DNA from 3 places in the Streptomyces sp. AM8-1-1 genome. Region 3 is predicted to be linked to each of the others. Evidence: riboswitches for the same ligand, from Rfam matches in the RefSeq annotation. Region 3 holds a riboswitch; each other region holds the start of a gene.
What was found. A riboswitch is a leader RNA that binds a small molecule or an ion and turns the genes downstream of it on or off. The one in region 3 is predicted to bind cobalamin.
Positions count from the first base shown of each region.

Region 1: it holds a riboswitch for cobalamin, as region 3 does, so the genes downstream of both, RPQ07_RS28660 (cobalamin biosynthesis protein) here and metE (5-methyltetrahydropteroyltriglutamate--homocysteine S-methyltransferase) in region 3, are expected to answer to the same signal.
Region 2: it holds a riboswitch for cobalamin, as region 3 does, so the genes downstream of both, RPQ07_RS12565 (ribonucleoside-diphosphate reductase subunit alpha) here and metE (5-methyltetrahydropteroyltriglutamate--homocysteine S-methyltransferase) in region 3, are expected to answer to the same signal.

Region 1 covers NZ_CP135086.1:6,434,382-6,443,898, reverse strand. Annotated here, with positions in the region: gene RPQ07_RS28695 (neutral zinc metallopeptidase) at 1-248, shown strand, start outside; gene RPQ07_RS28690 (VOC family protein) at 342-740, shown strand; gene RPQ07_RS28685 (hypothetical protein) at 786-2,081, opposite strand; gene RPQ07_RS28680 (alpha/beta hydrolase family protein) at 2,228-3,355, opposite strand; gene RPQ07_RS28675 (class II aldolase/adducin family protein) at 3,411-4,073, opposite strand; gene RPQ07_RS28670 (anion permease) at 4,297-5,547, shown strand; gene RPQ07_RS28665 (hypothetical protein) at 5,561-5,782, shown strand; cobalamin riboswitch at 5,901-6,042, shown strand; gene RPQ07_RS28660 (cobalamin biosynthesis protein) at 6,160-7,125, shown strand; gene RPQ07_RS28655 (cobyric acid synthase) at 7,122-8,639, shown strand; gene cobN (cobaltochelatase subunit CobN) at 8,636-9,517, shown strand, end outside.
Region 2 covers NZ_CP135086.1:2,812,103-2,821,619, forward strand. Annotated here, with positions in the region: gene RPQ07_RS12545 (sugar ABC transporter substrate-binding protein) at 1-1,181, opposite strand, end outside; gene RPQ07_RS12550 (GntR family transcriptional regulator) at 1,487-2,251, shown strand; gene RPQ07_RS12555 (carbon starvation CstA family protein) at 2,494-4,686, shown strand; gene RPQ07_RS12560 (YbdD/YjiX family protein) at 4,683-4,889, shown strand; cobalamin riboswitch at 5,081-5,223, shown strand; gene RPQ07_RS12565 (ribonucleoside-diphosphate reductase subunit alpha) at 5,365-7,749, shown strand; gene RPQ07_RS12570 (ribonucleotide-diphosphate reductase subunit beta) at 7,749-8,762, shown strand; gene RPQ07_RS12575 (GlxA family transcriptional regulator) at 9,100-9,517, shown strand, end outside.
Region 3 covers NZ_CP135086.1:7,484,245-7,493,761, forward strand. Annotated here, with positions in the region: gene RPQ07_RS33420 (DUF998 domain-containing protein) at 47-658, opposite strand; gene RPQ07_RS33425 (SDR family NAD(P)-dependent oxidoreductase) at 736-1,605, opposite strand; gene RPQ07_RS33430 (alpha/beta hydrolase) at 1,703-2,530, opposite strand; gene RPQ07_RS33435 (dihydrofolate reductase family protein) at 2,799-3,431, opposite strand; gene RPQ07_RS33440 (pyridoxal-phosphate dependent enzyme) at 3,558-4,529, opposite strand; gene RPQ07_RS33445 (hypothetical protein) at 4,945-5,220, shown strand; gene metE (5-methyltetrahydropteroyltriglutamate--homocysteine S-methyltransferase) at 5,277-7,595, opposite strand; cobalamin riboswitch at 7,748-7,974, opposite strand; gene RPQ07_RS33455 (hypothetical protein) at 8,087-9,004, opposite strand; gene RPQ07_RS33460 (ATP-binding cassette domain-containing protein) at 9,185-9,517, shown strand, end outside.

The sequences.
Region 1 (9,517 bases), 1.0 Mb from region 3:
GGGCGCACCACGCCACGACCACTCCCGACGAGCGGACCGGCAGGCCGCTGCTGACGACGCTGACGGACGCCGACATCAGGGACGGCCTGGACGCGGCGGCCGCGGTCGGCGACGACCGGATCCAGGAGAGGTTCCAGGGCCGCGTCACCCCCGAGTCCTGGACGCACGGCTCGGCGGCGCAGCGCCAGCAGTGGTTCTACACGGGCTACCGGACCGGCGACATGGCGCGCTGCAACACCTTCGCCTGACGGCCCTGGCGGGGCTCCGGGCGTTGTCGGTGGCCGGTGCCAGACTGAGACCCAGATCACATCCCCACCGTCGAGCATGAAGGAGTGATCGGAATGGCACAGTCACCGAGCATCAGTCCGACCCTGGTCTATGCGGACGCCAAGGCCGCGATCAAGCAGCTCACCGAGGCCTTCGGCTTCACCGAGCACGCGGTGTACGAGGACGAGGACGGCCGGGTGGTCCATGCCGAGCTGATGTACGGCAACGGCATGGTGATGCTGGGCAGCAAGGGCACCGGCGGCGAGTTCGCCAAGCTGATGACGGACGCCGGGCCCGCGGGTGTCTTCGTCCATGTCGACGATGTCGACGCGCACCACGGCAAGGCCGTGGAGCACGGGGTGGACGTGGTGATGCCGCCGACCGATCAGGACTACGGGGCGCGGGACTACATGGCGCGCGACATCGAGGGCAATGTGTGGAGCTTCGGCACATACGCACCGGGGACGGCATAACCGGAGGAGCCGGGTCCGGCCCCTCCGGGGATGACGGGACAGCCCTCAGGCGCCGCCGGTGTGCACCTGGAACGCGGCCCTGCGCACGGCCTTGGCGAGTGCCGGGTCCGGATGCGCGGCCGCGAGTGCGACCAGGACCTGGACCGTGCGGGGGTGGCCGCCGGCCCGGACCTCGTCCAGGAGCGCAGGGACGGTGCCCTGGACCGCCGAGTCGAGGTGGCGCAGCAGGAGTTGGGGCTCACCGTGGTCGGCGACGGCCGCCGCGGTGTCCACCCAGAGCCAGGTGGCTTCCTCCCGGGTGAGGACCTCGGCGGCGTCCTCGGGGTCGGCCCCGTCGTACTCCGCGAGCCACAGCAGCGCGTAGGGGCGCAGGGAGGGCTCGTGCGCGGCGGCACGGACCTCGCCCTCGGCGGGGGCGCCGACGACGCGCAGCGCCTCGAAGGCGAGTCCGCGCAGCAGGGCGTCCTCGCCGCGGGCGACGCCGAGCAGTTCGGCGACGGCGCTGGAGACCGTACGGGCGGCCAGCCAGGCGCGGTACTCGGCGCGGGCCGGACCCGGGGTGAGACGGGCGCAGCCGCGGAGCATGTCCTCGGCCGACTGCTCGATGTTGCCGGCGGGGCTCTGGGCGGCGACACAGATCTGTTCGAGCTTGACCCACACCGCCCAGTTGCCGAGCGGGGTGAGCGTCGCGGAGCTGCCCGCGTCGAGCGTCAGGGCGCCGACGGCGGACAGACCCTCCAGGGCCCAGTCGAGCAGCGGAGGCAGCGGGGCGTCCGAGGCGGCGGGGACGGGCTGCTCCTGAAGGCCGTACGGCACCTCGCAGCGCTCCTCGCGCAGTTCGGCGACGCGCTGCTCCAGCAGGTCGAGCAGCGCGGGCACCAGGACCGGGCCGGCGGAGAGCTGGAGGAGCGAGAGCAGTTGGGGCACGGCCTCGACGACCTCGGCCACCGCGGTGGGGGCGACGTCGGCGGGGGCCGGGTGGATCAGCGACCAGGCGTCGAAGAGGGCGACCCAGCCCCGCAGTACGGCCATGTCGTCGCGGTCCCAGGCGCGCAGACGCCAGCCGGGGCGTGCGGTGTCGCCGTGCAGTTCGACCAGACCGGCGAGACGGGCCCGGTCCCAGCCGGTGCGGACCTGGAGCGGTGTCAACTCCAGTGCGGCGGCGGCCCGTTCCTGCGCCCGGTCGGCGAGCGGAGCGGTGCTGGGGTCCCTTTCGACGGCCGCCCAGCGGGCGATGCGGACGGCGTCCGCGAGGACCGCCCGCGCCTGACGGGCGAGCTCCGCGGGCGGGGGTGTGCCCTCGGGGGGCCTCGGTGCCGGCCGGGTGCGCCGGGTCGTCACGGCCCGTCGTGCGGCGGCCAGTGACCGCGGGCGGACAAGACGGAGTCTGGAGTTGCGCGCCAATTGCTCATCAGGCTTTCGGGACGTCACAGGGAGCAGTGTTCCCGCTGTATGCCCGAAAGCCCAAACGGAACCTGGTGGGCCGCCTACAGAAGGGGGGTGAGGAAGCGGCGCAGCGCCTCTTCGTAGTGGGCCGGGCCGGCGTTCCACATGGCCGCGTGAGGGGCCTCGCGGACCGTCTGGAGGCTGACCAGATCGGGGCGGGCGGCCGCGAGGTCGCGGGAGCGCTGCCAGGGCGCGAGCGTGTCGTCGGGGCCGTGGAAGATCAGGGTGGGCGCCGTCAGGGCGCCGGGGTCGGCGACGTCCCGCAGCCGGTCGCCGTACAGGCCCGTCCTGCCCTGCGCGGCCCGGACGGCCAGGGGCAGCAGGACGGCGGGGGTGCGGCGGGCGGAGGCCAGACCGCGCAGGGTGGCTTCCCAGTCGAGGACCGGTGAGTCGAGGACGAGGCCGCTGATCCGGTCGCGCAGACCGGAGTTGGCGGCTGCGTACAGGGCCATGGAGGCACCGGTGGACCAGCCGTGGACGACGATCTGGTCGGCGCCGTGGCGTACGGCGAAGCGGATGGCGGCGTCGAGGTCGCGCCATTCCGAGTCGCCGAGGTGGTTGAGGCCGTCGGGGGACCTGGGCGCGTCGGGGTCACCGCGGTAGCCGAGCCCGAGCACCGGGCAGCGCTGGCTCCGGAGGAACGGCAGCAGATTCAGGGGGTGTTCGCGGGTGGTGCCGAGACCGTGCACGGCGATCACCCAGGTGCCGCGGATGCCCGGCACGAACCAGGCGGGCAGCGGGCCGAGTTCGCCGGGGATGCTGACCTCGGAGCAGTCGATGTCGAGCGCCTCCCGCGGACTGCCGTGGTACAGCTGCGGCGTCATCCGGACCCGGGTGCCCGGACCGAGGGTGCCGAGGACGACGCGCTCCAGACGGCGCACGAGCGTGTCGGCCGCATGCGGCACGTCGTCCAGCACCGGGCCGACGATGGCGTGGATGCCGGGGCCGACGAGCCCGTATCTGCCGGGGCGCCGCGAGGCCAGGCTGCGCGTGAGCGTGACCCGGCCGGCGGCCACGGCGTGCACGGTGAGCTTCGGCTCTCCGGGCAGCGGGCGGCCGGGCGGCGCCTTGAGCGCGGCGTCGCTGGCGTAGCGGCCGGCCGCGAACGCGGCCGCGCCGGCACCTATCAGAGTGGTGACGGCCGCTGCCGTCGCTGTAGCCGGGCGCACTGCTCCAGTGTCGGTACCGGCGGGCCGCCCTGCCAGTGGACGGACGCCACCGGTGTCAGCGGCCCTGGCCGTAGCCCCGGAGTTTCTCCCCGACCTCGGCCAGCTGGGCGCCGGAGAGCAGGGTGGGAGTGCGGCCGGGCACCGAGGACGCGGTCAGCCAGAGCCGGCACATCCACTCCAGCTGGGCGGTGCGGTCGTACGCCTGGTCGAGGGTGTCGCCGTAGGCGACGGTGCCGTGGTTCTGGAGCAGGCAGGCCGTGCGGTCCTCCAGGGCCGCCCGCATGGCCGCGGCCAGCTCGTCCGAGCCGTAGAGGGCGTAGGGGGCGACGCGTACGGGTCCGCCCAGCGCCGCCGTCATGTAGTGGATCGGCGGCAGCGTGGGGACGAGGGTGGAGACGGCCGTGGCGTGCACGGCGTGGGTGTGCACCACGGCCCTCGCCGGGGTGCCTCGGTAGACCTCCAGATGCAGCGGCAGCTCGCTGGTGGGCTTGAGGTCGCCGAGCACCTGGTGGCCGTCGAGGTCGACGGCGACGGTGTCCTCGGGGGTGAGCCGGTCGTAGGGCACTCCGCTCGGGGTGACCAGGACGAGGTCGCCGGCCCGTACCGAGACATTGCCCGATGTGCCGACGACCAGGCCTTCCGCCGCCGTCCTGCGGGCCGTGGCCACGAGGTCGCGCCATGCCCGGTCGATGGTCTCCTGCCGCTCCGCATCGGTCATGCGGCGATCCTGCCAGGCCGCCGCGGGGGCAGAGAGGCCGGGCGTGACGCAGATCACGGAATCGAAGATCGGAGCCGCGGAGAGGCCTGTTTGCGGCACCGACCGAAAGCGGAGTCACAGACCCTCACTTGGAGACACCACAAAGCCCGTCCCAGTTCATCTTCCGTTCACTCAGGTTTCCTAGGTTCCACTGGCCACTGACGTCCATAGATTGCCTGGGTAAATGGAACACATCACGCTGCTGCTCGCGATCGTGATCGTGACGGCTCTCGTGTTCGATTTCACGAACGGTTTCCACGACACCGCCAATGCGATGGCGACGACCATCTCGACCGGAGCCCTGAAGCCCAAGACCGCGGTGGCCATGTCCGCCGTGCTCAACCTCGTCGGCGCGTTCCTGTCCGTGGAGGTCGCCAAGACGATCTCCAGCGGCATCGTCACCGAGTCAGGCATCACCCCAGAAGTCATCTTCGCGGCGCTCGTCGGCGCCATCCTCTGGAATCTGCTCACCTGGCTGATCGGCCTGCCCTCCAGCTCCTCGCACGCCCTGATGGGCGGACTGGTCGGCGCCACGATCGCCTCGGTCGGCGTCAGCGGCGTCAACGGCGGCACCGTCGTCACCAAGGTGCTGATCCCCGCGATCGCGGCGCCCCTGGTCGCGGGCATCGCCGCCTACCTCGCCTCCCGGCTGACCTACAGGATCAACCGGAACACCGACGAGAAGACCACCGCCAAGGGCTACCGCGCCGGTCAGATCGCCTCGGCGGGCCTCGTCTCGCTGGCCCACGGCACCAACGACGCCCAGAAGACGATGGGCATCATCACGCTGGCCCTGGTCGCCGGTGGCGTCCTCTCCCCCGGGTCCAACCCCCCGATGTGGGTCATCCTCTCCGCCGGTATCGCGATCGCGCTCGGCACCTACCTGGGCGGCTGGCGCATCATCCGCACCATGGGCAAGGGCCTCACCGACCTCCAGCCGCAGCAGGGCTTCGCCGCCCAGACCAGCGCGGCCAGCGTCATCCTCGCCTCCTCCAACCTCGGCTTCTCGCTGTCGACCACGCACTCCTGCTCCGGCGCGGTGATGGGCGCGGGCCTCGGCCGCAAGGGCGGCGTGGTCCGCTGGTCCACCGCCACCCGGATGTTCGTCGCCTGGGGTCTGACCCTGCCGGCGGCCGCACTGGTGGCGGCGGGCTCGGAGCTCGTCACACGTCAGGGCGACTGGGGCGTGGCAGCCGTCGTGGTCTTCCTGATCGGCTCCTGCGCCGCGATCTGGCTGGTCTCCCGCCGTCAGGTGGTCGACCACACCAACGTCAACGACACGAGCGTGGACGGCGAGCCCGCGGGTGTCGTGACCGCCGCCATCGCGGCCGTCACCCCGCCGCCGGCCGGCACCCCGGCCCCGGCCCAGGACATCCAGACGACCATCCCGGCTCCGGCCCCCGAATCCGAGCCGGCCCGCACGGCCGCGGTGTAAGGACAGAAACAGCATGAGCATCGACTGGGCAGCTCTCGGCTCCGTCTTCGGCGTGAGCCTCGTCGCCACCGTGGCCCTGGTGGGTCTGTTCACCCTGGGCGTGGTGGGACTGAGCAAGCAGGAATCGGCGTCCGCGCAGGGAGGCTCGGCGGTCCTGGCACGCACCGGCGCCTATGTGTGCTTCGCGCTCTGCGCGGCAGCGGTGACGTACGGGATCTACCTCATCGTCAGCTGACGCCACAGCGTCAACACGCGCATCGAGAGCCGGGCCGGGCACCCTTTGGGGTGACCGGCCCGGCTTTCGGGTGTGGGGCTCAGCACACTGTCCCGTCGCAGGTCAAAGGCAAGTTGACGCCGTTCGGGCGGCATGGTGGACTGCCGGGGCCATCTACGGCGGCAGCAGAGGAAGCCGGTGCAAATCCGGCGCGGTCCCGCCACTGTCACCGGGGAGCAGTCCCCGGAAGCCAGGAACTCTCACCGCCGTTCACGTCGAACCAGGGCGCGGACACCCTGAGTGAGGACATATCGCCATGCCCGGCTGCGGTTCCGTTCCTGCTGTGAGTACGGCCCTGAGTTCACGGTTGCACCGAGGCGAGATCCCGGCCTGAACCCATGCGTGCCGACCGAGTGTTCGTGTACGGCTCCATCGCCGGCCTGACCTGCGACCTGCTTCTCGGTGATCCCCGCCGGGGACATCCGGTCGCCGCGTTCGGGCGGGCCGCCGGGGCCGTCGAGCGTGTGTTGTGGCGTGACCACCGCGGCTGGGGTGCGCTGCACTCCCTGCTGTGCGCCGGGGGTGCGGCCGCCGCCGCGGCCCTCGTCGCGCGCGGCGCGCGGGGCAGTTCCGCCGCGTCCGTCGCCCTGACCGCGGCCGCCACCTGGTCGGTCGTCGGGGGCACATCGCTGGGGCGCGAGGCCCGGGCCATCGGCGGGGCGCTCGCCGCCGGTGATGCGGAGCTCGCCCGGGAGCGGCTGCCGCATCTGTGCGGCCGCGATCCGCAGAGCCTGGACGAGCAGCAGATCGCGCGGGCCGTCGTCGAGTCCGTCGCCGAGAACACCTCCGACGCCGTGGTCGGCGCCCTGGTGTGGGGTGCCGTGGCGGGCGTGCCCGGTCTGGTGGGCTTCCGGGCGGTCAACACCCTGGACGCGATGGTCGGGCATCTCTCGCCCCGGTACCGGAAGTTCGGCTGGGCCTCGGCACGGCTGGACGATGTGGCCGGCTGGCCCGGGGCCCGGCTCACGGCCGGACTCGCGGCGCTCGCGGGCGCGGACGGCCGGGGGGCCGTCCGCGCCTGGCGGGCCGACGCGGGCCGGCACCCCAGTCCCAACGCCGGGCCCGTGGAGGCCTCGTTCGCGGGGGCGCTCGGTGTCCGGCTCGGCGGAACGCTCTCGTACGGCGGGCGGGTCGAGCACCGGCCGGTCCTCAACGCCGAAGGGCGTGCCGTGGAGTTCGGCGACATCGAACGCGCCGTGCGGCTCTCCCGCCGCATCGGCTTTCTGACGCTGGCGGTCTGCGCCGCGGGCCGCGTCACGGGTCACGCACTGCGCGCCCGGCGCGCACGAAGGAGGCGGGGATGAGCCGGCGCAAGGGCGGCGGGCTGCTGGTCGCGGGCACCACGTCCGACGCGGGCAAGAGCGTCGTCACGGCCGGGATCTGCCGGTGGCTCGTACGACAGGGCGTGAAGGTCGCCCCCTTCAAGGGGCAGAACATGTCCCTCAACTCGTTCGTGACCCGTGAGGGCGCCGAGATCGGCCGCGCGCAGGCCATGCAGGCGCAGGCCGCGCGGGTGGAGCCGAGCGCCCTGATGAACCCGGTCCTGCTCAAGCCGGGCAGCGACCGCTCCAGCCAGGTCGTGCTGATGGGCAAGCCGGTCGGCGAGCTCAGCGCCCGCGGCTACCACGGGGGCCGGCAGGAGGCCCTCCTCGGCACCGTCGTGGAGTGCCTGGAGGAGCTGCGGGGCACGTATGAAGCCGTGATCTGCGAGGGGGCGGGCAGTCCGGCCGAGATCAATCTGCGGCGTACGGACATCGTGAACATGGGCATCGCCCGGGCCGCACGGCTTCCGGTGCTGGTGGTCGGGGACATCGACCGCGGTGGGGTGTTCGCCTCCTTCTTCGGTACGACGGCACTGCTGAGCGCGGCCGACCAGGAGCTGATCGCGGGCTATCTGGTCAACAAGTTCCGCGGGGACGTGTCCCTGCTGGAGCCCGGTCTCGACATGCTGCACGGCCTCACCGGACGGCGGACGTACGGCGTTCTGCCCTACGCGCACGGGCTCGGCATCGACGAGGAGGACGGGCTGCGGGTCTCGATGCGCGGCACGGTGCGGGAGTCGGTGCTCGCCCCGCCCGTCGGCGAGGACGTGCTGCGCGTCGCGGTCTGCGCCGTACCGCTGATGTCCAACTTCACCGACGTCGACGCGCTGGCGGCCGAACCGGGCGTCGTCGTGCGGTTCGTGGACCGCGCGGAGGAACTCGTCGACGCCGACCTGGTGATCGTGCCGGGCACCCGGGGCACGGTCAGGGCGCTGGACTGGCTCAGACAACGGGGGCTCGCGGACGCCCTCGTACGGCGGGCCGCCGAGGGCCGGCCGGTGCTGGGCATCTGCGGCGGCTTCCAGATGCTCGCCGAGCACATCGACGACGAGGTCGAGTCGCGTGCCGGAGCCGTCGACGGGCTCGGACTGCTGCCCGTCCGGGTGCGGTTCGCGGCCGAGAAGACCCTCGCCCGCCCGGTCGGCGAGGCACTGGGCGAGCCGGTCGAGGGCTACGAGATCCACCACGGCGTCGCCGACGTACTCGGCGGCGACGCCTTCCTGGACGGCTGCCGGGTCGGCGCGGTCCGGGGCACCCACTGGCACGGCTCGCTGGAGAGCGACGGCTTCCGCCGTGCCTTCCTGCGCGAAGTGGCCCGGGAGGCGGGGCGCCGCTTCGTCCCCGCACCGGACACCTGCTTCGCCGCGCTGCGCGAGGAACAGCTCGACCGCCTCGGCGATCTGATCGAGGAACACACGGACACGGGTGCGCTGCTCCACCTCATCGAGTCGGGCGCACCGGCAGGACTTCCCTTCATCGCACCTGGAGCGCCATGAGCACCGAGACCACCGTGCTGTTGCTGTCCACCGCCGACACGGACCTGCTGGCGGCCCGGGCATCCGGCGCGCCGTACCGGATCGGGAACCCGACCCGTATCGACGTGGCCGAGGAGCTGCCCGCCCTGCTGGAGGGCGTCTCCGTCGTCGTCGTACGGCTGCTGGGCGGCCGGCGTGCCTGGGAGGACGGGCTCGCGGCGCTCAAGGCGTCCGGCCTGCCGACCGTGCTGCTGGGCGGCGAGAGCGTGCCCGACGCGGAGTTGATGGCCGAGTCGACCGTGCACGCGGGGACGGTCGCGGAGGCTCTGCGGTATCTCGTCGAGGGCGGTCCCGCGAACCTCGTCCAGCTGGCCCGTTTCCTGACGGAGGACGTGCTGCCGGCCGGTCAGGGCCGCGCCACGGACACATCGGGCAGGCACAGCGCCGAGCCGCGGAAGATGCCCGAGTGGGGTCTGCACGGCGACCGCGCTCTCGTCGAGGGCAGGCCGACGGTCGGCGTGCTCTTCTACCGCGCCCACGAACTGTCCGGGAACACCGGTTTCGTCGACACGCTCTGCGACCGGATCGAGGCGCGCGGCGCCAACGCGCTGCCCGTGTACTGCGGTTCACTGCGGGGGGCGGACGCGGAGCTGTACGAACTGCTCGGCCGCGCGGACGCCCTGGTCGCGACCGTGCTCGCGGCCGGCGGCACGCGCGCCAGTGACGCCAGTGCGGGCGGGGACGACGAGGCCTGGGACATCGGGGCGCTCGCCGACCTCGACGTTCCCGTGCTCCAGGGACTGTGCCTGACCTCGTCCCGCGCCGCCTGGGAGGAGTCGGACGCGGCCCTGTCCCCGATGGACGCCGCGATGCAGGTGGCGATCCCCGAGTTCGACGGC
Region 2 (9,517 bases), 4.7 Mb from region 3:
ATCGCGGACCAGCCCGGGGCGATCGGGGTGAACCAGGCGTCCGGCACGGCGTTGGCGATCGGCGCGGTCTCCGGCTTCGCCTTCAGCGGCTCGAGCTGCTTGGTGTTGTTCGGAAGGATGTTCTTCGAGGCGAGCACGGCCTCGGACTTCTCGCTGGTGAACAGCGAGATCCACTCCTCGCCCAGGTCCTGGTTCTTGGACTTGGAGATGGTGGCGAGGTCGGAGCCGCCGATGAAGGACGGAAGCGCCTTGCCGTCGGGACCCGGCATACCGGCGGTGCCGATCTTGTCCTTCAGCTTGGGGTTGCCGTTGGCGGCGCTGTCGACGACGCTGCCGGCCTCCCAGCCGTTGCCGTAGAGAAGAGCGGTCTTCTCGTTGGCCATGACGTTGGCGTGGTCCTGCTCGTCCTTGGTCTTGTCGCCGTGGTTGTACTTCTTGACCAGGTCGACGAAGTGCTGGATGCCCTTCTGCGCCTCCGGAGTGGAGAGCGAGGCCTTCCACTCCTTCGAGCCGTCGTCGTACGTGGCGATCTCGCCGCCGTACGCGGCGACGTAGGACATGGCGGCGTACCAGTAGCGGCCCGGCAGGTAGAGCGGCGAGAAGGCCTTGTCCTTGCCGTACTTCGCCTGGACCTTGTCGAGGGCGGCGGTGAGCTCGGCCTCGGTGGTGGGCAGCGCGTCGGAGCCGGCGCCCGCCTTGAACATGTCCTTGTTGAAGATGGCGACACGCGCACCGGCGTAGTAGGGCACGCAGTAGAGCTTGCCCTCGTAGGTACAGGTGTCCTTCAGACCCTTGATCCAGGTGTCCGAGTTCTCGTACTTCTTCGGGTCGATCTCGCCGACCGCCCCGTTGAGGATGTACGTCATGGTCTCGGTGTTGCCCAGTTCGACCACGTCGGGGAACTTGTCTCCGGCGAGGGCGGCGTCGAGCTTCTTGGTCTTGTCGCCCCACTGCTGGTACTGGACGTTGACCTTCACGCCCGGGTACTTCGCGGCGAACTGCGTGTTGACGTCCTTGACCAGCTCGGGCCAGGTGGACTGAGCGTCCGTCATCAGCCAGACGGTCAGCGTGCCTTTGCGGTCCTTCGGGTCCTTCGCGGACTCGCTGTCGCCGGAGCCACACGCCGCGACCGAAGCCGCCATGGCCGCCACACCCACTGCAGCTATGAGCTTGCGCTTCACGCCACCCTCCTCAAGGGATGCAAGATTTTCCCCCCCACCGCCCGGGAGTCGCACAACACGCAGAGAGACAGTGCTCAGGTCTGCCCGTGGGGCTGGGACCTGGTCTTTAATGGTTTAGACCAGTACCCGGAGCTTGGCCTAGACCTTTAGGGGTGTCAAGGGTGTATAAGAAGGGCAGTCGGGTCCGTTATCGGACCGACACCTGAGGGAGGGCGACGACCCGTGACCGGACCGTGCCACCATGTGAGCCGCGACAGACGGAGGAGCCGGTGACGGCAGCAGCGCAGGAGTCGGGAAGGCGGGCCATGACCACGGACGGGGTGGGAGCGGAGACCGAGGGCGGGGCACAGACCCGGACCGCACGCGTGCCCAAGTACTACCGGCTCAAGCGCCACTTGCTCGACATGACGGAGACGCTGCCGCCCGGCACCCCGGTGCCGCCGGAGCGCACGCTCGCGGCCGAGTTCGACACCTCGCGCACCACGGTGCGTCAGGCGCTTCAGGAACTGGTCGTCGAGGGCAGGCTCGAACGCATCCAGGGCAAGGGCACGTTCGTGGCCAAGCCCAAGGTGTCGCAGGCCCTCCAGCTCACCTCGTACACCGAGGACATGAAGGCCCAGGGCCTGGAGCCGACGTCCCAACTGCTCGACATCGGCTATGTGACGGCCGACGACACGCTCGCCGGACTGCTGGACATCTCGACGGGCGGCCGCGTGCTGCGCATCGAGCGTCTGCGGCTCGCCAGCGGTGAGCCGATGGCGATCGAGACCACCCACCTCTCGGCCAAGCGCTTCCCCGCGCTGCGCCGCAGCCTGGTGAAGTACACCTCGCTCTACACGGCGCTGGCGGAGGTGTACGACGTCCATCTCGCCGAGGCCGAGGAGACGATCGAGACCTCGCTGGCGACCCCGCGCGAGGCCGGTCTGCTGGGCACCGACGTGGGCCTGCCGATGCTGATGCTCTCGCGCCACTCGCTGGACGCGCAGGGCGAACCCGTCGAGTGGGTGCGGTCGGTCTACCGCGGCGACCGGTACAAGTTCGTGGCCCGCCTGCGGCGGCCGACCGACTGACCCCCCGGGCAGTACGGCGCCCGGCAGCACGCCCCGGAGGCCTCGCCTCCGGGGCTTTGTGCTGTCCGCGCACAGAGCCGGCGGAGGGACGAAGGAGAACCGGTGCGGAATGCCGACGAAAACGGTGCGAATTCGTCGCCGTTGCCGTACCGATATGCGGACGGGGGTGACTCGCGTCGAGACGTTCCTTTAGATTTCCTGCGCATTAAAAATGCAGGTGAACAGTGAGGGGACGACCCGCCATGCCAGAACCCACACCACCGAATACCGCACCGACGTCATCCCGGAAGCTCACCCCGCGGTCCATCGCCATCTGGGGGCTGGTGGCCCTGGTGGGGGCATCGGGATGGGCTGTGCTGGCACTCTCCCGGGGCGAGGAGATCTCCGCCGCATGGATGCTGGCGGCGGCGCTGGGTTCGTATGCGATCGCGTACCGCTTCTACTCCCGCTTCATTGCCAACCGGGTGCTGAAGGTCGACAAGACCCGAGCCACCCCGGCCGAACGCCTCGACAACGGAATCGACTTCCACCCCACCGACCGGCGCGTGCTCTTCGGGCACCACTTCGCCGCGGTCGCCGGCGCCGGACCACTGGTCGGCCCGGTGCTCGCCGCCCAGATGGGATATCTGCCGGGCACGATCTGGATCGTCGCGGGCGTCATCTTCGCCGGCGCCGTCCAGGACATGGTCACGCTCTTCTTCTCCACACGCCGGGACGGCCGTTCGCTCGGCCAGATCGCCCGTGACGAGATAGGACCCTTCGGCGGAGCCGCCGCGCTGATCGCGGTGTTCGCCATCATGATCATCCTGCTGGCGGTGCTGGCACTGGTCATCGTCAACGCGCTGGCGGACTCGCCCTGGGGCGTCTTCTCGATCGCCATGACCATCCCGATCGCCCTCTTCATGGGCGTGTATCTGCGGCTGCTGCGGCCCGGCAGAGTCACCGAGGTCTCGGTCATCGGTGTGGCGCTGCTGCTGCTCGCCATCGTCTCGGGCGGCTGGGTGGCGGAGTCCTCGCTCGCGGAGACCTTCACCCTGGAGGCCGGCACGCTGGTCATCTGGATGATCGTCTACGGCTTCCTCGCGTCGGTGCTGCCGGTGTGGATGCTGCTGGCACCTCGCGACTACCTCTCCACCTTCATGAAGGTCGGCACCATCGTGCTGCTGGCCCTCGGCGTGGTGATAGCGCTGCCGACCCTGAAGATGGACGCGGTCACCGAGTTCGCGAGCCGGGGCGACGGCCCGGTGTTCGCCGGATCGATGTTCCCCTTCGTGTTCATCACCATCGCCTGCGGCGCGCTCTCCGGCTTCCACTCCCTGGTCTCCTCGGGCACCACCCCGAAGATGGTCCAGAAGGAAACGCAGATCCGGATGATCGGCTACGGCGCGATGCTGACGGAGTCGTTCGTCGCGATCATGGCGATGATCACGGCCTGCATCATCGACCCGGGTCTCTACTTCGCGGTCAACTCACCGGCCGGTGTCATCGGTCCCACGGTCGAGACGGCGTCCCAGGCCGTCGCCAATCTCGGCTTCACGATCACACCCGACCAACTGGCCCAGGCGGCCAAGGACGTCGAGGAGTCCAGCCTGCTGTCGCGGACCGGCGGCGCGCCGACGTTCGCGCTCGGTATGTCGGACATCTTCTCGTCCGTGGTCGGCGGCGCCGGGCTGAAGGCCTTCTGGTACCACTTCGCGATCATGTTCGAGGCGCTGTTCATCCTCACCACGGTGGACGCGGGCACCCGGGTCGGGCGCTTCATGCTCCAGGACATGCTCGGCAACGTCTACAAGCCGTTCCGTCAGGTCAGCTGGAGGCCCGGCGTCTGGTTCGCCAGCGCGGCCGTCGTGGGCGGCTGGGGCTACTTCCTCTGGGTCGGCGTGCATGACCCGCTGGGCGGCATCAACCAGCTCTTCCCGCTGTTCGGCATCGCCAACCAGCTGCTCGCCGCCGTGGCACTCGCCGTGTGCACCACGCTGCTGGTGAAGTCCGGTCGGCTCAAGTGGGCCTGGGTCACGGCCGTACCGCTCGCCTGGGACGCCGCCGTCACCCTCACCGCGAGCTGGCAGAAGATATTCTCCGGCGACCCACGCGTGGGCTTCTTCACCCAGCGGGACGTCTACCAGTCAGCCATCGACGAGGGCAAGATCCTGCCTCCCGCCAAGTCCATGGACGACATGCACACCGTGGTCACCAACTCCACGGTCGACGGAGCGCTCACGGCTCTCTTCGCGATCCTCATCATCGTGGTCATCGTGGACGCGGGACGCGTCTGCTACAACGCGATCCGGCACCCCGAGAGCGTGAAGCTGTCGGAGGTTCCGTACACCGAGTCGAAGATCGTCGCACCGGCCGGACTGATCCCCACCCAGGAGGAGAGGGCCGAGATGGCAACCGCCGAGGAGAACGTTCCCGCAAGGAGCGGTTCGGCATGAGCACCACGGCGAGGGCCCGCCACGTCTTCGGCCGGATCCGGTGGTACGTCAGGGAGTTCACCGGCGAATCGGCCTACGACCGGTACGTCGCCCACGCCCGCGGCTGCGACCCGGACGCCGAGGTGATGAGCCGCCGCGCTTTCGAGCGCAGCCGTACGGACGCACGTGAAGCCGATCCGCGCGAGGGCTTCCGCTGCTGCTGACCCTGAAGGGCCCCTGAAGGGCCGTCGCGTTCCCCCGGGAATGCGGCGGCCCTTCGCCGTGAAACCGTGCGCCCACGGGCCGGACCGGGCCCCCGCCGGGGCGTCCCAAGGGCCGCACCGGCCGGGATCAGCGGCGCAATGCCACAACTCCCGCACGGCGCCCCGACACAACATGTGGGGGGTGCCGCAACTGGCGGCCCCCACATGTATGCTCGACCTCGCTGTCGCCGCAGGGGAATCCGGTGCGAATCCGGAACTGTCCCGCAACGGTGTGATGTGGTGCGCTTTGTCGTACCCGAGAGTCCGAAGACCTGCCGACGGTGCATCCGGTTCGACCGATCCGGGTGCCGAGACGTCCGGGCCTCGCGGTTGGGCCGGTGGACGCCGTACGGAGTGCTGCCCTGCCCTGGGCGCGTACTGCCCGACGGCCCCGCCTCCCTCCGACGGCCCAGAGCCGAGCGAGGGAGAGCACCACGTGACCATCGCGCCAGCCGATCCGGCAGCAGGCATCGCCGAGCAGCTCGAGGACGGCCCAGGGACCGCGCTGTTGCGGATCCTGACCGACCTCACCGCTGATCTGCCCGACACCGACCCGGGCCGCGTCGCCGCCGCCGCGCTGCGGGGGCGGCACGCCGGTTCGGACATGGCCGAGCTCCGTGGGCTCGCCACCGACGCCGCCGCGGGTCTGATCTCCGAGGACCCCGCCTACTCCCGGCTCGCCGCCCGCCTGTTGACCCGGACGATCGCCGAAGAGGCGTCGGGCCAGGGCGCCGTGTCCTTCTCCGCCTCCGTCGCGGTCGGACACACCGAGGGTCTGATCGCCGACCGGACCGCCGCGTTCGTCACGCTGCACGCGGACCGCCTGGACACCCTCATCGACACCGAGGCGGACGACCGTTTCGGCTACTTCGGCCTGCGCACCCTCTACAGCCGCTATCTGCTCCGGCATCCGATCACCCGTCAGGTGATCGAGACGCCCCAGCACTTCATGCTGCGGGTCGCCTGTGGTCTCGCCGAGGACGACAGCGTGCGCGCGCTGGACGAGGTGGCCGACCTCTACGGCCTGATGAGCCGCCTCGACTACCTCCCCTCCTCCCCCACGCTGTTCAACTCCGGCACCCGCCACCCGCAGATGTCCTCCTGCTATCTGCTGGACTCGCCGGCGGACGAACTGGACTCGATCTACGACCGGTACCACCAGGTCGCCCGGCTCTCCAAGCACGCCGGCGGCATCGGGCTGTCGTACTCCCGCATCCGCGCCCGCGGTTCCCTGATCCGGGGCACCAACGGCCACTCCAACGGCATCGTGCCGTTCCTGAAGACCCTCGACGCCTCGGTCGCGGCGGTGAACCAGGGCGGACGCCGCAAGGGCGCGGCCGCCGTCTACCTGGAGACCTGGCACGCGGACATCGAGGAGTTCCTGGAGCTGCGCGACAACACCGGCGAGGACGCCCGGCGTACGCACAATCTGAACCTCGCGCACTGGATTCCCGACGAGTTCATGCGCCGTGTCGACGCCGACGCCCCGTGGTCGCTGTTCTCGCCCGCCGACGTCCCCGAGCTCGTCGACCTGTGGGGCGACGCGTTCGACGCGGCGTACCGCGACGCCGAGGCGAAGGGCCTGGCCCGCAAGACCATGCCCGCGCGTGAGCTGTACGGCCGGATGATGCGCACGCTCGCGCAGACCGGCAACGGCTGGATGACCTTCAAGGACTCCTCCAACCGCACGGCCAACCAGACCGCCGAGCCCGGCCACACCGTGCACTCGTCGAACCTGTGCACCGAGATCCTGGAGGTGACGGACGACGGCGAGACGGCCGTCTGCAACCTCGGCTCGGTGAACCTCGGCGCGTTCGTCCTGGCGGAAGGCGCCGGTGAAGGGATCGACTGGGAGCGCCTGGACGAAGCCGTCCGGACCGCCGTCACCTTCCTCGACCGCGTCGTCGACATCAACTTCTACCCGACCGAGCAGGCCGGCCGCTCCAACGCCAAGTGGCGTCCGGTGGGCCTGGGCGCGATGGGCCTGCAGGACGTCTTCTTCAAGCTGCGGATGCCGTTCGACTCCCCCGCCGCCCGCGCCCTGTCGACCCGCATCGCCGAGCGCATCATGCTCGCCGCGTACGAGGCGTCCGCCGCCCTCGCGGAGCGCAACGGCCCGCTGCCCGCCTGGGAGAAGACCCGTACCGCGCGCGGTGTGCTGCACCCCGACCACTACGGTGTCGAGCTCAACTGGCCCGAGCGCTGGGCCGCCCTGCGGGAACGTATCGCCACGACCGGGATGCGCAACTCGCTGCTCCTCGCCATCGCCCCGACGGCGACGATCGCCTCCATCGCGGGCGTCTACGAGTGCATCGAGCCGCAGGTCTCCAACCTCTTCAAGCGTGAGACGCTCAGCGGCGAATTCCTCCAGGTCAACGCCTACCTGGTGGAAGAGCTGAAGCGGCTCGGCGTGTGGGACGCACAGTCCCGTGAGGCGCTGCGCGAGTCCAGCGGTTCGGTGCAGGGCTTCAGCTGGATCCCGGCCGATGTGCGCGAGCTGTACCGCACGGCGTGGGAGATCCCGCAGCGCGGTCTGATCGACATGGCCGCGGCCCGCACCCCGTTCCTCGACCAGTCGCAGTCGCTGAACCTGTTCCTGGAGACGCCGACCATCGGGAAGCTCAGCTCGATGTACGCCTACGCCTGGAAGCAGGGCCTGAAGACCACGTACTACCTGCGCTCGCGCCCCGCGACCCGGATCGCCCGTGCGGCCGGCTCCGGAGCCGCGACCGCGGCCCCCATCCCCGTACAGGCGACGCCGGAGACCGACGCGGTCGCCTGCTCCCTGGAGAACCCCGAGTCCTGCGAGGCCTGCCAGTAATGAGTGCTCCCGAGAAGAACCTGCTCGACCCGGGATTCGAGCTGACCCTGCGTCCGATGCGCTACCCGGACTTCTACGAGCGCTACCGTGACGCGATCAAGAACACCTGGACCGTGGAGGAGGTCGACCTCCACTCCGACGTGTCCGACCTGGCCAAGCTGTCCCCGGGTGAGCAGCACATGATCGGCCGGCTGGTCGCGTTCTTCGCAACGGGTGACTCGATCGTCTCCAACAACCTGGTGCTCACGCTCTACAAGCACATCAACTCCCCCGAGGCGCGGCTGTATCTGAGCCGTCAGCTCTTCGAGGAGGCGGTGCACGTCCAGTTCTATCTGACGCTGCTGGACACCTACCTCCCCGACCCGGACGACCGCGCGGCCGCGTTCGACGCGGTCGAGGAGATCCCCTCCATCCGCGAGAAGGCGCAGTTCTGCTTCCGGTGGATGGACTCGGTGGAGAAGATCGACCGGCTGGAGACGCAGGCCGACCGCCGGCGCTTCCTGCTGAACCTGATCTGCTTCGCGGCGTGCATCGAGGGGCTGTTCTTCTACGGCGCGTTCGCGTACGTCTACTGGTTCCGCTCCCGCGGGCTGCTGCACGGCCTCGCCACCGGCACCAACTGGGTGTTCCGCGACGAGACCATGCACATGAACTTCGCCTTCGAGGTGGTGGACACGGTCCGCAAGGAGGAGCCGGAGCTCTTCGACGACGCGCTGCGTCAGCAGGTCACCGACATGCTGAAGGAGGCGGTCGAGGCGGAGCTGCAGTTCGGCCGTGACCTGTGCGGCGACGGTCTGCCGGGCATGAACACCGAGTCCATGCGCGAATACCTCCAGTGCGTCGCCGACCAGCGGCTCACCCGGCTGGGCTTCGCGCCGGTGTACGGGTCGGAGAACCCGTTCTCCTTCATGGAGTTGCAGGGTGTCCAGGAGCTGACGAACTTCTTCGAGCGCCGTCCGTCCGCCTACCAGGTGGCGGTCGAGGGCTCGGTCGGCTTCGACGACGACTTCTAGGGTCAGCCGGCAGGTCGACTTCCGACTAGGCCGCCTTGCCCCAGTCGCGCCCCGCCCCTGGTGAAGCCGGGGTGCGGGGCGCCGGCCGTGGGCCCCGGCGGTGCTGGCGGCCGCGCGACGCCCGGACTCCAGGCGTCCCGCGGCCTCCCGCAGCTGACGGTCGACGGCACGGTCCCTGGCATGCCCCACCAGGGACGGAAGAGTGATCAGTGCGAACAGGGCGATCACGAACAGGTACTCCAGGAATGCGTTCATGTCCTCCACTGTCGTCCTCGGACGGCAAAGAAGTCAGTGGCAGGACTGTCATGAACCATCGAATTACTGCCACACTGGGGCCATGCTGAAAAACGTGGCCGCCGTCCTCCTGGAGGGCGTGCATCCCTTCGAACTCGGCGTGATCAGCGAGGTGTTCGGCCTCGACCGCAGCGAGGACGGCATGCCCGTCTACGACTTCGCCGTGGTCTCCGCCGCGGGACCCACGCTGCACACGCACGCCGGGTTCAGCATCACCACACAGCACGGCCTGGAGCGGCTGGAGGACGCGGATCTGATCGCCGTCCCCACCGGCGGCGACTACCCGACCCGGGACTACCCGGAGGAGTTGCTGGACGCGCTGCGCCGCGCGGTCGACCGGGGCGCCCGGGTGATCAGCGTCTGCACGGGCGCCTTCGTCCTCGGCGCCGCGGGACTGCTCGACGGACGCCGCTGCACCACCCACTGGCGCCACACCGGCATCCTGGCCGAGCGCCATCCGC
Region 3 (9,517 bases):
CGAGTCGGGCCACCGGTCACCGGCACGTCATCCGCGCGGACGACCGTCAGCTGCCCAGGAGGCGCACGGCGAGCGCCGTCTGCCAGGTCCAGCCGATCGTGAGCGAGACGCGCTGGATCAGGCCGCCCCGGTCCACCCAGCGTCCCTGCCGGCTGAACACGGCACTCGCCGACACCATCGTCGTGGCGAAGAGCACCCCGCCGGCGATCGAATACACGGCCCAGCCCGGCGAGGCGGACGGAGCGAAGACGAAACAGGCCGCGGCCAGGGCGAGAAATCCGATGACGGAGAAGAGGTCGTGCAGCGTCCCCGCCCGGGTGGGGTGTTCGAGCCGGTCGGGGGTGCCGGCCGGGTAGCCGCTCACCGGGTCCGTGAGAAAGGCGCCCGCGCCCAGCAGACCGGCCCCCCATACGCCGATCAGCACCGCACCCGCAGGGGAAGGCCCATCGCGCCACAGGCCCACCGCGAAGGTCAGCGACAACAGGCCCGACAACAGGAAGTTGACGCTCTGCGCCCACCCGGCGCGGCCGAGAGCGAGCGAACTGACGGGATGGCGCAGGGGCTTGTAGTCGGCACGCGTGGCGCCCTCCACCACGTACGCGAGGGTGAAGAGAGGACCGGCGGCCATCCCGCAGACGAGCAGCGCTTGATTGCCCACCCTGTCAACATAGGTTGACGTGGGTGCGTGCGTCCACCCTCATGGCGGTGGCCTCATGGTCGCGGCCGAGCCGGGCATCAGTTCTCGCCGTGGCCCAGGGGGTCCAACTGGGCCGCCGTCGCGTCGTTGGCGCTGGTGGACTCGCTCAGCACGCGCCGGCTCTCATCCGCGGCGAGTTGCTCGCGTGCGGCGGCCGTCGCGTAGCGGAAGGCGTCCGCGCCGACGAGGAGACGCAGGGGCGGATCGTCCATGGCCACGACGTCGAGGAGCAGGCGGGCCACTTTCGCCGGGTCGCTGGCAGTCAGCGTGTCCGTGTTGTGCATGGCCGCCGAGGCACCCACGGTGTCGGCGTACTCGGGCCGTATCGGCGCCACCTTCATGGACGACCCCGACCAGTCGGTCGCCATCCCGCCCGGCTCCAGCACGGTGACCTTGATGCCCAGCGGCGCGACCTCCTTGGCGAGCACCAAGGAGAAGCCGCCCACGGCCCACTTGGCGCTCTGGTACGCGGCAAGGCCGGGGGTCGCGAGGCGTCCGCCGACCGACGACACCTGGACGATGTGGCCCGATCGCTGCTCGCGCATGACCGGCAGCGCGGCCTGGGTCAGCCGGACGACGCCGAGGAGGTTGGTGTCCACCTGTGCCGAGAAGTCGTCGAAGTCGACATCCTCGACAGAGGCGATGTTGGCGTATCCGGCGTTGTTCACCAGCACATCGAGTCCGCCGAACCGGTCGAGGGCGGTGCGCACGGCAGCCTTCGCCTGGGCCGCGTCTGTGACATCGAGAGGTGCGACCGCGATCCGGTCACCGAACTCGGCCACCAGATCGTCCAGGGCCTGCGGGTTGCGCAGGCCGGCCACGACCTGGTGGCCCGCCTGCGCCGCCGCGCGGACGATCTCGCGCCCCAGGCCCCGGGAGGCGCCGCTGACGAGGAAGACGGACGGCATGGGTCACACTCCAGACCTTCGTGAGGGCGGCAGGCGGGCCCGACACGGGGCCTGCGAGATCCCCCGTCACCCGGTCCCGCTCGGGCGCGTGCCTGCCTCAGCTGCGCGCGAAGTCGAGGAGGTCGGCGTTGAACCGATCGGCATACTTGGGGACCATGGACAGGCCGTGGGGTGCGCCCTCGTAGACCTTGTAGACCGCGTCCTTGACGATCTTGGAGGACTTCTCACCGGAGGCCACGATCGGAACGATCTGGTCGTCGTCGCCGTGGACGATCAGCGTGGGAACGTCGATCTTCTTGAGATCCTCGGTGGTGTCGGACTCGGAGAACGCCTTCACGCAGTCGTAGGCGCCCTTGATGCCCACCGTCATCGACCAGAGCCAGAACTCGTCACGGGTCCCCTGTGTCACGGTCGAGTCGTCGCGATTGGCGCCGTAGAAGGGGGCGCTCAGGTCCTTGTAGTACTGGGAGCGGTCCGTCGCCACACCCGCCCGGATCTCGTCGAAGACGTCGATCGGGAGGCCTTCGGGGTTCGCCTCGGTCTTGAGCATCAGCGGGGGGATCGCGCCGAGCAGCACCACCTTGGCGACGCGGCCCGTGCCGTGCCGGCCGACATAGCGCGTGACCTCGCCGCCACCGGTCGAATGGCCGACCAGGATGACGTTCTGCAGGTCCAGGCCCTCGATGACCGCTGCCAGGTCGTCGGCGTAGGTGTCGAGGTCGTTCCCGTCCCAGGGCTGGCCGGAGCGTCCGCCTCCACGCCGGTCGTGAGCGATGGCACGGAAGCCGTTCTCCGCCATCAGCTTCAGCTGCGGGTCCCATGAGTCCGCGGTGAGAGGCCAGCCGTGGGAGAAGACGACAGGCTGCCCCGACCCCCAGTCCTTGTAGTAGATCTCGGTGCCGTCCTTGGCGGTGACGAAGGGCATGTCCGTTCCTTTCGCACTGGTCCTGAACCCGGCGCTTCCGCGGAATTCGGCCCCCGGACGGAACGCCGGATGTCACGCCGCGAACCAGCAGCAGACGTGCAGGAGGGCGACGGAGAGGAGGTCGGCAGCGAAAGGCGACCGGGATGGGCACGTCGTTCGAACAACGGTATCCGAGTGTCGGCGCTTCAGCGCGTCGAGCGGGCGCGCGTACGGCGCTGTGCCGGCACAGCGCCGAACCGGCGGGCGGCCGCTGGGCGACACCGTCGCCCTACTTCTTCACCCGGTACCGCAAGTGGGTGACGCCGGTGCCTTCGACCACCGCGACGGGCCCCTCGAACTCCACAGGCGTGGTGCCGAGTTCACCGAACAGCGTCTTCCCGCCGCCCAGGACGACCGGTACGAGCTCGACGCCGACCTCGTCGAGCAGCCCGGCCTCCAGGCACTGCCGCGCCATCTGCCCACCGTTGACGACGACGTTCTTGTCCCCGGCGACCTCCTTCGCCCTCGTCACCGCGGCCTCGATGCCCTCGGTGACGAAGACGAAGTTCTCGTCGTCCTCGGGGCGGTCGTCAGGGCGCTGGTGGGTGAGCACGACGGTGGTCACGTCCATCGGGTGGCGCCCGCCCCAGGCCTTCGTCATGTCGTACAGGTACCGCCCGACGACGAGTGCACCGGTGTTCTCCCACTCCGGCTTGACCAGCCCGGCGCTCGCGGCGGAGACGCGGATCGGCGGCACATCGGGACTGGCGGACGGGATCTCGACGTCGCCGTTGCCGTACCACTGGAACAGCAGGTCGAAGCCGCTCTCTCCGGGGCCGGCGATGTAGCCGTCGAGGGACATCGTGGCGCCGGTGACGATCTTGCCCATGTCGTTCTCTCCTTCGGTTTCTGTGGTTCTCATGGATAGGTCGTAGCCAGTGCCCTCGCTTTCGACATCCTGCGCAAAAAATCTTTGCGCAGTCGGATGCGTCACCGGCGTGGCCGGCCGACTACCGAACGCACACGAGGCGACGCCCGCCCGCCCCGATCAGCTCGCGCAGAGTTCCGCGAAGCGACGCGTGCTGATGTTGCCCCCGGAGAGGACCAGGCCGACGCGGCCCGGCAGGCGGTCCACCGCACCTGCCAGCAGGGCTGCCAGGGCAGTCGCGCCGCTGGGTTCGAGGACGATCTTCAGGCGTTCGAAGGCGAACCGCATCGCCTCACGGATCTCGTCGTCACTGACGAGGGCGATCCCGTCGACCAGGCGCCGGTTGATCGAGAACGTCAGCTCGCCCGGTGTCTCCGCCGCCTGGCCGTCGGCGATCGTGCGCGGTACGGGAATGGCGACCCGTGTGCCCGCCTCGAGGGACCGCTTGGTGTCGTCCCCGGCCTCCGGTTCGACCCCGATCACGCGGGTCCGTGGATGCACACCCTTCGCCGCGGTAGCACTGCCCGCGATGAGTCCGCCGCCGCCGACCGGCACCACCAGGGCGTCGAGTTCGCCCACCTCGTCCATCAACTCCAGTGCGGCCGTGCCCTGTCCGGCGATGACATGCGGATGCTCGTACGGCGGGACGAGCGCGAGGCCGCGCTCGATGGCAAGGGCGTTGCCGATGGCGACCCGGTCGCCGGTGTAGCGGTCGTAGGTGACGATCTCGGCGCCATAGCCGAGGGCGGCGTCGGTCTTGGACTGCGGGGTGTCCTCCGGCATGAGGATCACCGCCGTGGTGCCCAACTCCCGCGCCGCGAGGGCGACCGCTTGGGCATGGTTGCCCGAGGAGTACGCGGCGATGCCACGGGAGAGCTGATCGGGCGTCAGGCGTGAGGCGGCGTTGTACGCACCCCGGAACTTGAAGGCGCCGATGCGCTGGAAGTTCTCGCACTTGAGGAAGACCTCGGCGCCGACGAGCGCGTCCAGCGTGCGCGAGTGCACCACCGGGGTGCGGTGCGCGACCCCCTTGATACGAGCGGCGGCGTCCCGGACGTCGTCCGGAGTGACCGGTGGGTTGTTCGCCGTCATGGTTGTCCTCCATGGGGTGGTGGTGGGGGAACGAGGCGACAGCGGTCGCACGACCGGTGTCCGGAACCCCCTTGCGGACGACCGGACGACCGGACGACCGTCAAACCACCGTATTCAACTGTGGATCTCTTCGGCCGACCGATGCCACAGGCCTTGAGGATCGCGATGGCGAAGGGGAGCCGCAGGAGGGCTTCCGCGCAGAACGCCCACCGAGAGGCACATCTGCAGAATATGGCCCGCGATGCGCAAACCTCGCCTGCCCCAGGGTCGTTCGGCCGTAGCCAAGTGATCAGTGCGAAGGTAAAGTCCCCTGCGTGCTGGGCGCCCGGATCACACCGGTGCCGGGCAATGTCGAGACCTCCGTGACCACGAGGCGCCCGACACGACAACCGGGGGAACGAGTCCGGGGGGACCTGTGACCGAAATCAAGACCACGCGCCGAGCGAACGACAGCATGTGGGCCCTGCCCCTGGCGGCGCTGGCCCCGCTGGTGCTGCTCAGGCTGCTGACCGAGCCGTCCACGCCGTGGCTCGCCCTGTCCTGGGCCCTGTGTGTGGCCTCCGCGCTGCTCCTGGCCGCCGGATGGGCCGCACTGCGGCAGCACGGGATCCGGGGAAACACCGCATGGGGCACCTGCGTTCTGGTCCACCTCGTATGGGCCTGGCAGGTCGTCGCGCTCATCGCGGAGTAGGAGCGAAGCCGGCAGGGTGGGGAGGAACGGCGCTTCCTCCCCACCCTGCCCCCGCCTCAGGAGGCGGGCAGTTCCGACCTCACCTCGCGTGCCGCGGCGACGAGGTTCTCGAGGGACGCGCGGGTCTCCGGCCAGTCGCGCGTCTTGAGGCCGCAGTCGGGGTTGACCCACAGGCGTTCGGCCGGGATGGCTTCGAGGCCCTTGCGGAGCAGGTCCGCCGCCTCGGAGACACCGGGGATGCGCGGTGAGTGGATGTCGTACACACCGGGGCCGGCTTCGCGCGGGTAGCCGTGCTCGGCGAGTTCACGCGCCACCTGCATGTGCGAGCGGGCGGCCTCCAGGCTGATCACGTCGGCGTCGAGGTCGTCGATGGCCTGCACGATGTCGCCGAACTCGGCGTAGCACATATGGGTGTGGATCTGGGTGTCCGGACGCACGCCACTGGTCGCCAGACGGAAGGACTCCGTGGCCCAGGCCAGGTAGTCCGCGTGGTCGGCCGAGCGCAGCGGAAGGGTCTCCCGCAGGGCCGGCTCGTCGACCTGGATCACCGGACTGCCCGCTGTCTCCAGGTCGTTCACCTCGTCGCGCAGGGCGAGAGCGACCTGACGGGCGGTGTCGCCGAGCGGCTGGTCGTCGCGGACGAAGGACCAGGCGAGCATGGTGACCGGGCCGGTGAGCATGCCCTTGACCGGACGGCTGGTCAGGGACTGGGCGTACGAGGTCCAGCGAACCGTCATCGGCTCGGGGCGGGAGATGTCGCCCGCGAGGATCGGCGGCCGGACGTACCGCGTGCCGTAGGACTGGACCCAGCCGTGCTGGGTGGCGAGATAGCCGGTGAGCTGCTCGGCGAAGTACTGCACCATGTCGTTGCGTTCGGGCTCCCCGTGGACCAGGACGTCGATGCCCGTCTTCTCCTGGAAGGCGATCACCTCCTGGATCTCGGCCTTGATCCGCTCCTCGTAGGCAGCGGTGTCGATCCGTCCGCGGCGCAGGTCGGCGCGTGCGGTGCGCAGTTCGGTGGTCTGCGGGAAGGAGCCGATCGTGGTGGTGGGCAGCAGAGGCAGGCCGAGGTGGGCACGCTGGGCGGCGGCGCGTTCGGCGTACGGCTGGGAGCGGCGCCGGTCGGTGTCCGTCACCCCGGCAACCCGGGCCCGGACCGCCGGGTCCCGCGTGAGGGCGGAACCGGCGCGGGAGGCGAGATCGGCGCGGTTGGCGGCGAGTTCGGCCGCGATGGTGTCGGTCCCCCGGCCCAGGCCCCTGGCCAGGGTGACGATCTCGGAGGTCTTCTGCCGGGCGAAGGCGAGCCAGCGGTGGATCTGCGGGTCGATGTCACGTTCCGCGGAACTGTCCAGCGGGACGTGCAGCAGCGAGCAGGAGGAGGCCACGTCGACCCGGTCGGCGAGGCCGAGCAGGGTGCCGAGGGTGGCCAGCGACTTCTCGATGTCGTTGATCCAGATGTTGCGCCCGTTGACGACGCCCGCGACCAGGCGCTTGCCGGGCAGTCCGCCGACGGCGGCCAGAGCGTCGAGATTGGCCGCTGCGGCGTTGGTGAAGTCGAGTGCCAGTCCGTCCACGGGAGCCTTGGCGAGTACGGGCAGCGCCTCGCCGAGCCGGTCGAAGTACGAGGCCACCAGGAGCCTGGGCCGGTCGGTGAGGGTGCCGAGGTCGCGGTAGGCGCGTTCGGCGGCGTTCAGTTCGGCCGGCGTGCGGTCCTGCACCAGTGCGGGCTCGTCCAGTTGCACCCAGTCCGCCCCGGCCGCCCGCAGATCGGCGAGCACCTCCGCGTACACCGGCAGCAGCCGGTCGAGCAGGGTCAGGGGGTCGAAACCGGGCGCCACGCCGGGGGCGGGCTTGGCCAGGAGGAGGTAGGTGATCGGGCCGACCAGCACCGGCCGGGCGGTGTGACCGAGGGCCAGCGCTTCCTTCAGCTCGGTGACCTGCTTGGTGGAGTCGGCGGTGAAGACGGTGCCGGGTCCCAGTTCCGGAACGAGGTAGTGGTAGTTGGTGTCGAACCACTTGGTCATCTCGAGCGGGGCGACGTCCTGGGTACCGCGCGCCATGGCGAAGTACCCGGCCAGGGCGTCCGCCTCGACGGCCGCGCGGTGGCGGGAGGGGAGGGCGCCGACCATCACGCTCGTGTCGAGGACGTGGTCGTAGTACGAGAAGTCACCGGTCGGGACCTCGTGGATCCCGGCTTCGGCCAGTTGCTGCCAGTTCGAACGACGCAGGTCCCGGGCGGTCTCTTCCAGGGCCGCGGCGGAGACGCGGCCCTTCCAGTAGCCCTCGATGGCCTTCTTCAGTTCACGGTTCGGCCCCTGACGGGGGTATCCGTGGACGGTGGACCGTGCTGCCGCGGCTGCGGGCTTCGCTGTCACTGAACTCTCCTTCGCGAGTTGCCTGTCACCCGGCGAGGGGGAAGGCGAAGGGAGCACAGACCGGACGGGGGAGTGATGCGTCGGTGACGCACGTGCCCGTCGGTGTGTACGCCGACCCGCCCTCGAGGTCACCGGGATATCCGCGCACGATCGGTCGTGCGCGGACAGCGGGCAGGTCTTCGGACTCACGGGCACGCCTGCCGGACATCTCCCGGCGGACACCTACTGGCCGTCGCTTCCCGGGCCCGTACCGGACCCAGTGCGTATGACGGCGGTCGTTCCCGCTCACCGCTGCGGGGCAGTCCCGGATTCCCACCGGGTTCCCTCTTGCGACGCACGTACCTGGCAGGCACGGCGAACCAGCTGCATGCGCCAGCCTAGAGCCCCGCAGGCCGCACCGACACCACCGCTCATCATCCGGACGGTGATCGACATGCGGGCGACCGCGGTACCGCCGCCCGACGGCGCGGTCCGGTGTCGGCCCGATGCCCCTACGAGGTCAGCCGGACCGTCCCCAGGATCTTCCGCACCGTCGCGTCCGGAACCTCGTCCGCCACACCCTTCGCGCCCACGAACGTCCAGGAGACGAAGTCGCCGCCGGGGTCCTTGAACGCGAAGGTGGTGACCTTGCCGTCGGTGTCGCACTTGTCCTTCTTCGGCGCGCCCGTGGACACGCCCGTCGCCAGGCTCCCCGTGATCCCGGAGGCCGTGGTGTACGGCTCCACCGCACCGGCCTTGATGCTCGTCCTGTCCGGCTGGGTGTACGCGCCGTAGAGCCACAGGGACACACTGCTGCGCGCCGCGTCCTCGATGGTCTTCGCGCCGCTGTCCCCGCGGGTGCCCGCTGACGCGAGTGCCGTGTCCTCGGGAGAACCGTCCATGGCGGCGTCGGACCGGCACCACTTCTCCTTGAGCATCGCGGGGCTCGACATCCCGATGAGGGGCTTCTCCTCCGGATCCCGGTCGTCGGCGACGTAGTTGACCCAGCCAGGTCCCTTCAGACCCCACTGCGGGGGAACGTCGAAGGCGATGCCCCGCTTGGGATTCACCACCACCTTCCAGCCCGCGACGACCGGCTTCGGATCGTCCGTGTCACGCGGGTTGTCGTCGGCCGGGCTGCCCGAGGCGGACGTCGTCGGGCCGGGATCCGCGGTCTTTCCCTCGTCCCCGCCCAGGACCACGAATCCGGTCACTCCGGCGGCGACGACCACGACGAGGGCGGCAGCGACGGCGATGACCGTGGACGTACGACGGCCGCCACGAGGAGGCGGCTGCGGCGCACCGGCCGGCATCGTCGGCGAGCCCGCCCACGGTGCCTGCTGCGGAGGCCCGTAGGGGCCCGTCTGCTGATACGGATTGTTCTGCCCCGCGTACGGGTTCTGGCCGTCCCCCGGCTGCTGTGACCACATGAGGGGAACCCTAAGGGTCGCCTCTGACCGGCGAAGACGCAGGTGTCTGCGCTGTGACGTGAGGAGTTGGGCCGGCACCGGGCCGCGGCGTACGTCGCGGCTGCCGCTCGCCGGTCGGTTCCAGGGCACTGAAACCGCTCTGAAACCGCGCTGAACCCGCTGTGCCGCAAGCTCTGCGGCATGACATCGACATCGAACGAACTCGCCATCGCAGCCACGGGGCTGCACAAGGCCTTCGGCGAGAAGAAGGTCCTCGACGGCATCGACCTGGCCGTGCCGCAGGGCACGATCTTCTCCCTCCTGGGCCCGAACGGCGCCGGCAAGACCACCGCCGTGAAGATCCTCTCCACGCTCATCGCGGCCGACGCCGGCGAACTGCACGTCGGCGGCCACGATCTGACCGCCGAGCCGCAGGCGGTGCGGGCCGCGATCGGTGTCACCGGGCAGTTCTCCGCCGTCGACGGTCTGATCACCGGCGAGGAGAACATGCTTCTGATGGCGGACCTGCACCAT